2 linked regions of the Gemmata palustris genome follow. The protein of the gene in region 1 interacts with the protein of each later gene in a pairwise test. Links are inferred from orthologs where the notes say so. Each region holds a gene or a part of one and is shown on either strand. Other genes may lie near its edges.

Region 1 (4,590 bases):
TCATCGGCAGTGACGGCGTCGGCCACTGTGAGTGTAAAGGGTTCTACTCGACGGGCCGCTGTAAACACCTCGCCAGCATTCACGAATTGGTCAAAGCCAACCGCATCTAAACCTTCCGCAAATTTGCAGAAGGTTCCCAGGACCGAGCAAGCGGCCAATTGGCCGCTTGCTCCCGGAGGCTTTCACGTGCTTGCGCTCATCCGCTCGGAATGGTTCACGGTCACTCTGAAGCGCGCCGGCTGGTGCTTCCACCACAGCAACGAGGCGGCCCTGCGCGTGCTGCAGGTCGGACCTCTCGTCATCGAACTGGCTTGATTCATTGACGGCGAACTCGACCGCGACGTTGCGGTTAAGTTCACTCTCCCATCACCACGCATGTTGAGGGACAAGCATGGCTGACACACGGAAGACCAAGCTCAAGAAGCTCCGCGCACCGGACGTCGTTGACGCCGACGACATCCTGAGCGATCTCAGCTACTGGAAGAACCTCGCGATCGAGAAGCACCAGGAGAAGGAGAGCGCCTGGCTCCGCGACCGGCTCACGGGCTGGCTGGCGCGCACGCTCGGAGAGATCGAACACGTCGAGGCGCAACTCAACAACCAAGACTCCGAACTCGCCCGCGCGCTCGCCGAGGACGAACGCATATCGGTCAGCAGTGCCCTCTACGACATCGTTGACCTGATGGTGAACTGTCGCCCGAACCACGTGCCCGAGTTCCTGAAAGTCGAGCCGTTCAACATGGCCAAAATCCCCCGCAAGAAGAAGAGCTGACTCTACTCTGACTGGTGTCCACAGTATGGACACCAGTCGCCCTCCCGTTTACTCCCGTTAACCCCACCGGACTCCCGAATTGCCTACGCACGGATGCGGAGAAAGTAATTGCTTGCAACGGACCCCGGGGCGCTGTAAACACTACGTTTACAAGGCTCTGGGGGTTTTTCCGCTTGACCTGATTTGCGACGTGGCCCCGGCCCTCATGGTGTGAAAGCACAGAAGCGAACAGCCGGGACCACGCCACCCAATTCTACGCAACCGGACACCCGTTCTTGCTCCGCGAGGCGCTCAATTCATGGCACGCTGGCTGTTCAAGGAAGAACCGGAGGCGTACAGCTTCGCGGACCTCGCGCGCGACGGCTCCACCACCTGGAGCGGCGTGGCCAACGCGCTCGCGCAGAAGCACTTGCGCGCGGTGAAGAAGGGCGATCACGTGTTCTTCTACGCGACCGGCAAGTTGAAGTCGGTTGTGGGCGTGATGGAGGTGACCGCCGACCCGACCCCGGACCCGGCCGACCCCGCCGGGAAGTGCGTCGCGGTGACGGTCAAACCACTTCGCAAGCTCGCTTCACCCGTTACGCTCGCCACGATCAAAGCGGACAAGGCGTTTGCCTCGTGGGAACTCGTGAAGCAGGCGCGACTCTCCGTGATGCCCGTGCCGGATGATCTGTGGGCGCGGATCGAAGCACTGGGTGCCGAGTAATCGCGCACCCGCGGAAGCGCCCTTCCCGTACTTTCCGGCCCCGCCCCGACGACCCATTCCGCGCCGCGACCATCCCTTTCCCAACCCAGCGGCGGCGGCCTTCCATTTTTCCGCGCCGTCCGTTATCAATCGCGCTGACCCCGAGTGCGTGCTCCCGAGCCCGCGCGCCTGATTCGCCGTAAGTCGTGAGCTACTCGCAATGTCCAACGATCAACAATTGACCGACCGCCTCCCGCCCCAGAACCGCGACGCCGAACGCGGCGTCCTCGGCGGCATCCTGCGCGACCCCGACACGCTGCCGACCGTGCAACAGCACATCGTCACGGACAACTTTTACTTCGACGCGCACCAGAAGATCTATCAGGCGCTGTGCGACCTCGCGACCGACGCGCAACCCATCGACCTCGTGCTGCTGTACGACCGGCTCCGAAAGAACAAGCAGCTCGAAGACGTGGGCGGACAGGCGTACCTGGTCGAGTTGTGGGAGGCGGTGCCGACCGGGGCCAACGCCGAGTACCACGCGAAACTCGTTAAGGACACCGCAATGGTGCGGGGGCTGATCCACGCCAGCAACGAGATCCTGCGCGACGCCTACGACCGCACACAGTCGGGCGACGAACTGGTGGCGCAGGCCGAGCGCAAGATCATGGAGGTGGCGAAGCAGGGGATGGTGGGCGAAACGGCGGTGCTCTCGACCGTGGTCAAGGAAGCGTTCGACCGGCTCGACTCGCGCATCGGCCAGGACAACCTCGCGATCAGCGGGCTGCCCAGTGGCTACGTCGACCTCGACAACATGACCGCGGGCCTGCACAACACCGAACTCGTCATCATCGCCGCGCGCCCGTCCGTCGGTAAGACGGCATTCGCACTGAACGTCGTCAGAAACATCATCGTCGAAGGGGTCTCATCAGGTCAGTCGCCGGTGGTGATGTTCTTCAGCCTCGAAATGGCCCGGATCGAACTGGCCGAGCGCCTCTTGTGCTGCCAGTCGCGCGTGGGCAGCCACAACGTGCGCAAGGGACACCTCAACTCGGACGACCTCCAGAAACTGATGGACGCGGGCGACATCCTCCGCCGGTGCCGGCTCTACATCGACGACACGCCGAGCCGCACGATGATCCAGATCGCGGCCAGCGCCCGGCGGCTGCAGAAGAAGCACGAACGGGACGGCGGGCTGAAGCTCATCGTGATCGACTACCTGCAGCTCATCGAGCCGGAGAACCGCCGCGACCCGCGCCAGGAGCAGGTCGCGCAGATCAGCCGCCGGCTGAAGTTCCTCGCGCGCGAGCTGAAAATCCCGGTGATCGCGCTCGCCCAGGTGAACCGGGCGTCCGAGGACCGCCAGGACCACAAGCCGCGGCTCTCGGACCTCCGCGAATCGGGCTCGATCGAGCAGGACGCCGACACCTGTATGATGCTGCACCGCCCGGGCAAGTTCGAGGGCCAGGAAGACAACGTCCTCGAGGTGATTATCGCGAAGCAGCGCAACGGACCGACGGGCGAAATCACGCTCACGTGGCGGAAAGAGTACAACCGCTACGAGAGCTACATCGCCGACGTCAACATGGGCGACGGCGGCATATGAGCCGGGCCGGGCACCGCACGAGCGCCCGAGTCATCGAACTGTTGAACTCCCGTCCGATTCGGCTTAACATTCACACCCGAGGTCGGTTGAGCCGCGTTCGGGGGCCGCATGGAACTGTTCGCCCAGGGTCTGGTGCTCGTTATCGTCGGAGCGGTCGTTTGGGGCCTCTGGCGTGCGGGTCAGCCGGCCCCGTACTTCGCGGTCCGCATTACACGCGGTGAAGCACGGTCCGCTACGGGAACCGTGACCGCGCCGTTCCTCCAGCGGGTCCAAGAGGTCGCGTCCGAACACCGCATCGCCACGGGGACCGTTTGGGCCGTGGTGCGCCAGGGCGGGCGCATCAGTTTGAAGTTCTCGCGCCACTTCCCTCCGCCCGCCTGTCAACAGCTCCGAAACTGGTGGGGCGCATCGGGCTGGAAGGCTGGTATCCGCCGAAACAAGTGCCCGCGCAAATAACGCAAATACGGCACGATTTACGCCCCAATTGGGCGCGGGGGCGTTACGCGGAGGCGTGTCGCGTGCGGGGCGAGGGCGTCCGCAATGCCGGGATAGAGCACAACGCCTTCTGCCAGTGCGCGTTTCTTGTGCGCGAGACCGCGCTGGCCCGGTACGCGGACCGCATCGACCCCGGGGACCGGCGGGCTGTCGCGGCACGCATTCGCGAGCCACCCGGTTTCGTGCTGAAACGCATCACGTCCACCGAACGCGGTGGGGTCGATCACCTGGACGAACACCGATGCACCCCACTGCGTCGGCGCCTCGGCCCGGCCGAAGCCGCTCAGCCCTTGCGTGAGAGCCTCGACCATCAGCGCCAGCCCGAAACCCTTGTGCCCGTATTCGGCTCCCCCGAGCGGAAGAAGCGAACCCGGCGGGTCGGAGAACAGGGCGTTCGGGTCATCGGTCGGCGCGCCCGCGGCATCGAGCGCCCACGCACCGGGGAACGTCTTCCCCTCGCGCCGGAGCCGACCCGCCATTCCGTTCGTGGTGATCGACGCACTAATGTCGATCAGGATCGGGTCAGCATCGGTCGGGATGCCGACCGCGAACGGATCCGGGGTGAACACCGCTTTTCGCCCGCCAAATGGAGCGACACTGGCCACGGCAGGGTCGGAACTGGCGATCGTAATCATCAGCCCGCGATCGGTCGCACGCTGAAGGAACGCGGCCAAACAACCGATGTGGTGACTCCGCCGAATGACGATCGTCGCGACCCCGTAGGTCGGCGCGCGTTCCACCGCGAGGTCCACGGCCTTCGCGGTGAGCCACACACCCGGGAGCCGGCGCCCGTCCCAGGTCACGGTTGCACCGCGATCCGCGACCACCTCCGGTTCGCCGCGTGGGATCATCCCTCCGGATTCCAATTCGCCGAGGTAAGTGGGGGCCAGTTGCAACCCGTGCGTGGTGTGGCCGAGTAAATCGGCCTCGACCAGCCCCGCGGCGATGGCGGCCGGCTTGTCGCCGTCACAGCCGGCCGCGGCAAAAAGTGCGGTGGCGTACTCGATCAGATCACGAACTTGGTACCGAATC
Region 2 (4,418 bases), 1.3 Mb from region 1 along the record:
GGCGAAGTGGCGGGCGAACCGCTCGGGCTCCAGGGCGTAGCAGTGCGTGGCCTTGCCGAACCGCCGCGCCCCCGTGTCCTCCTCGGGCTCGCGGTCGGGGTTCAGGTTCCGGTGCCAATAGTTCAACTTCGATACGGTGAGGTGCTTTATGCCACTGCACGACAGCCCCTCGGCAGCGTGATAGACATCCTCGGGCATATCGAAGTAAATGCCTGGCTCGACGACGGGGCGTTGCTTGTTTGCCATCCTTGGCTCCATTCATTTGTTGACATTCTTCATTCAGCGTGGCCAATTTAAACCACGGATTGAAACCACGCGCAAGCAGAAAGTGCGACCATGAATGATGTTTTTTTAGCGCGAGCTGCGGTCAAGATTGCGGGCAGCATTCGCGCACTTGAAGAGCTTTCCGGGACGAGTCGTCACTCTGTCATGCGGTTGCTGAACGGGAAAACAAAGCGGTTGCAGTCGCCGACCCGCGAAAAGCTGGAACGCTTCGTTAATGCAGAGTGAGTCGAAAACGCTGTTCCAGTCCTTCGTCAGGAGGGGCTTCTCCGACCGGGACGCTCTTTTCGCACTCATGGACTATTGGGCCGATTCCAATCACTCCGGCCGCGAACGCCAGCAGGAGCGAATCGCGTTGCTCGAGGCGGACATTGCCAAATTGACGAAGGCGGTCGCCGACCTGAAGGCGAAGGTCGCAGGGGTGGATGGCCACACGGGGCAGACTTGACCCGTCTCTGGCTTCCATTCCCCCCTTCGGTGAACAACCTGTTCGTGAACAACCCCCGCACCGGCGGCCGTTTTCCCAGCTCCCGCTACAAGGCGTGGCAAGCCGACGCTCTCGAAGCACTGCTGAAGCAACCTGACCGCTTCCACCGCCACGTGGAACCTGTGGAGGTGCTGTACGCGTTCGGCAGGCCAGACAAGCGGGCCAGAGACGTGTTCAACCTGGAGAAGGTCGTAAGCGACTTCCTCGTCAAGCGGGCGATTCTGGCGGACGATTCGCTCATCCACCGAGGCACAGTGGAGTGGGGCCACACGCCTGGAGTGACGGTCACGATAGAACCGCTATCAGCAAGCAATCTGGTTAACTACCCTTAACGATAAAATCCTCGTCAAGATGGACGGGCTGTGGTAGTGGTCGAACAGCTCCCCCGTGAGCTTATCAGAGCGGGGATAGGCGACGGGTAGCTCCCGAAGCCGACAAGGTGGACCCCCTGGCCGCTTTCCCCGACTCCCATCCAGGGAACAGCCAGGGGGCTTATGACGAGCAAATCACCAGCGTTCCAGTTCTACGCCAAGGACTGGCTATCTTCTTCCAAAATCGCACTTATGCCTCCCGAGTACGAGGGGGCATACATACGACTTCTTGCGTACTGCTGGGATTCCGGCGACTGCTCGCTGCCCGACGACGACACCGTGCTTAGCAGGCTGTCGCGTCTCGGCGAAGGGTGGTTGAACGGTGGTTCGTCGGTGGTCCGTCATTGCTTCATGCCGCACCCTGCGAAACCGGGCTTCCTCACCAACCATCGACTCCTCGAAGAGGCCGAAAAACAGGCCGCGTGGCAGCGAAAGTCAGCCGAGGGCGGGCGGAAGAGCGCCGCCAAACGTGCTGAGAAACGGGCGATTTCCAACGGTGGTTCAACCAAGTGCCAACCGGCCGCACCGCCGCCGGTTCAACCAAACGTCAACTCTTCTTCTGCTTCTTCATCTTCTACTGCAGTAATAGAAGAGGACGATGAATCGCGCGCGAAGTTGACAGCTTTCCAGCGGGTCTACGAATACGGCTGTTCCCTGTTCCCCCAGCTCGCCACCCAAAACACGAGCGTGATCCACCAATGGATTACGTCCGGAGCGAGTGTTGACCTGGACATCTTGCCCGAAATCAAGCGACTTCACGAGAAGCAGGTCCAGCCCCGCGGGTGGGGGCTATTTACCCAGGACGTAGCCAATGCCAAATCACGGAGAGAAGCCCCACTTCCGAAAGGAGAGATTCGACATGCAAAGCCCCGCACCAACCACGGCGGATTCGCCGAACAAGACTACCGCGCCGGAACCGCCGGCTTCGAGGTCACCTGAGATGTCCAGCGAGTTGAAGATGGAAGAACGGTTCGAGACGCTGGACTGCCCCACCCACGGCCCGCAGAGGGTCAGGTTGTTCAGGCTCTTTGCGGACTGGGCTCCCGCGCGGTGCCCGGTGTGCGAAGCCGAGCAGGAGCAGGCTCGCTCCGACGAGGAGGCCGCAAGGCAGATACGGGATACCGCGGAGCACCGTGACCGCCTGATCCGGAAGCACCTTCAGCACGCCGCCGTCCCGCCCCGCTTCGAGGGTAAGTCCTTCGCCGCCTTCACCGCGACCGACTCCAGCTCGGCGAAGGCCCTGGCGACCTGCCGGAGCTATGCCGACCGGTTCCTCGACCACCTCCGCACCGGCACCTCGCTGATCCTGTGCGGCAACGCCGGCACCGGGAAGACGCACCTCGCCTGCGCCGTCGCCGACCAGGTCATCCGAAATCACTCGAAGGCGGCCGTGTACATGACCGCGGGCCGGGCATTCCGCAAGGTGAAGGACACTTACCGGAAGAATTCGCAGGTGAGCGAGCAGGACGCACTCTCGGCCTTCGCCGCACCCGACCTGCTCATCCTCGACGAGATCGGGGTGCAGTACGGGTCCGACGCCGAGCGGAACATCCTCTTCGAGATCGTGAACGAGCGGTACGAGCAGATGAAGCCGACGGTCCTGATCAGCAACCTCGCGCTGCCGGCGCTGACCGAGTTCGCCGGCGAGCGGGTGATCGACCGGCTGAAGGAGAACGGCGGCAAGCTGATCGTTTTCGACTGGAAGAGCCACCGAGGCGCCGCGTGACCGACTTCGAACAGCTTCTGCAGCAGGCCCGCAAACGAGGCACGGACAAGCAGTTCCGCCGCTGGGTTAGCTTCCAGCCTTCCTGCATCTCGGGCAGGTTCAGCGAGTGGGTGGACGGGGTCGGCCGGTGCGAGGCGGCGCACGTCCGCCGCACCTGGATGGGGAGCGGTACCGGGAAGAAGGGCGAGTTCTGCTGCGTCCCACTAACCCGCGAGGAGCATCTGAACCAGCACCAGCACGGCGAGGACTTCTACGCCCCGAAGGAGTGGTGGGAGCAGCAGGCGCTGAAGTACCTCCGCCTCTGGATTAGCGGCTAACTCGATACCCGTGCCGGACGGCGTGGTAGAACAGGGTGGCGGCGTGGATGCCTTCCCCCCGGAAGCTGTCCCAGACGCGGCGGGCCTGCTCCGAGCCGGGGTATTTCTCGCCGCCCGCGCTCCACTCAACCCACAGCGGAAAGCCCGCCTCGCCGAGTTCGTCCTTCAAGGCCATGCCGACGTCTCGCCATACCGGGTAGGGGACATCTGGGGAGATGCACCGCAGCGCGTCGGCCATCCTGCCTCGGTGAGAAACCCTCGGTGTGAACAGGGCTTTCGCCGGGCGAAGTAGCCGCGCGACCTCAGCCATCGCTTCCGGCCTGAGTTCCGGCAGTTCACCCGCAGGGGTGTTTTCCAGCGTCCTCTCCGTGAGCCAGCGGTAGTTGGCGCCCTCCGGATGAACGGAAGCGGGAACGACGGTCTGCCGCCCCGTCGCGAGCACGTCGAGCACGCTCACCTTGCCGGACGAGTAGTGTCTGCTCCTCTCACCACCGAAGCGGTAGAAGGCCGTGTAGCCTCGCCGCCCCGCCTTCTTGACCGGCGAGTCGCCTACCAGCTCCACGATCCGCCCGTGCAGGCCGTCCGCGTCTTCGTCGAAGTCCAGGGCCGTGACCCCGCTTGCCGGACCGAGACATACCCCGATGTTGGCGTCCGGAACCCGCATCCACTGGCGAAGGAGGTGCGGACCAGCAGTTTCCGTGCAGAACCGCTGCCAGCCTCGAATCGCTGGCGACTTCTCACGCGGCCGCAGCGGGAGCACGCTGTAACCGTTGGCAAGAAGTTCGGGTGCTGCGAATGCGAAAGGGGACACGAGGTAAAGAGCTACCCCGCTTCTGGTTACGGCGCAAGAACTCGCTTGCCATCCCCCAACATCCTGTGCCACACTCGCCCTGAACGGCTAGGGGTGGGGTATGGCTGACACGGACGGGGATTCACGCTACTGGCTGCCGCCGGTCAAGGACGGCAAGCCCGAGGTGCTGACAGGGCACCGGAAGCAGCGCGGTGATGTCGTAGCCGTGGAAGGCACCAGCGGAGGCAGGGAATACCGCTCCCTCGACGCCCCACTCGAGTTCTACGTTGCCCGCCAGGTAATCACAGGCAGACAGTATCGGGCCGGCAAACGGCTGCACACCTTGTGGGCCAAAGCCAACCCGTCCCTTTACGTCCAGGCCCGCTACGAAGACAGCGACGGCGGGGCCAAGGCCCTGTCCTTCGCACCGCACGGGTTCGGCGCG

The links. Proteins that work in one complex are often made in the same cells at the same time.
Region 2: the proteins of dnaB (region 1) and J8F10_RS08995 interact in binary tests that used the Escherichia coli proteins (3 or more experiments, as listed by UniProt). The link is inferred for Gemmata palustris from one-to-one orthologs.

Annotation. Positions count from the first base shown.
Region 1 is NZ_JAGKQQ010000001.1:3,517,707-3,522,296, forward strand. What follows is about bases 1,062-3,870. They hold dnaB (replicative DNA helicase), read left to right. Parts: upstream 1,062-1,677; coding sequence 1,678-3,063; downstream 3,064-3,870. Other genes in these bases: J8F10_RS14470 (EVE domain-containing protein), read left to right, coding at 1,071-1,478; J8F10_RS14480 (DUF3634 family protein), read left to right, coding at 3,172-3,519; J8F10_RS14485 (Ldh family oxidoreductase), read right to left, coding at 3,537-3,870. In the rest of the region: J8F10_RS14460 (hypothetical protein), read left to right, coding at 1-110; J8F10_RS39870 (hypothetical protein), read left to right, coding at 187-315; J8F10_RS14465 (hypothetical protein), read left to right, coding at 392-772; more of J8F10_RS14485, read right to left, coding at 3,871-4,590. UniProt on the Escherichia coli protein: The main replicative DNA helicase, it participates in initiation and elongation during chromosome replication. Travels ahead of the DNA replisome, separating dsDNA into templates for DNA synthesis.
Region 2 is NZ_JAGKQQ010000001.1:2,265,653-2,270,070, reverse strand. Bases 1,104-3,973 are described here. They hold J8F10_RS08995 (ATP-binding protein), read left to right. Parts: upstream 1,104-2,080; coding sequence 2,081-2,866; downstream 2,867-3,973. Other genes in these bases: J8F10_RS40305 (bifunctional DNA primase/polymerase), read right to left, coding at 3,173-3,973; J8F10_RS08990 (hypothetical protein), read left to right, coding at 2,863-3,183; J8F10_RS09000 (DUF1376 domain-containing protein), read left to right, coding at 1,264-2,079. Also shown: J8F10_RS09020 (PD-(D/E)XK nuclease-like domain-containing protein), read right to left, coding at 1-246; J8F10_RS09015 (hypothetical protein), read left to right, coding at 337-510; J8F10_RS09010 (hypothetical protein), read left to right, coding at 500-730; J8F10_RS09005 (RusA family crossover junction endodeoxyribonuclease), read left to right, coding at 727-1,101; more of J8F10_RS40305, read right to left, coding at 3,974-3,994; J8F10_RS08980 (hypothetical protein), read left to right, coding at 4,095-4,418. UniProt on the Escherichia coli protein: Required to load the replicative helix DnaB onto single-stranded (ss)DNA, to initiate chromosomal replication.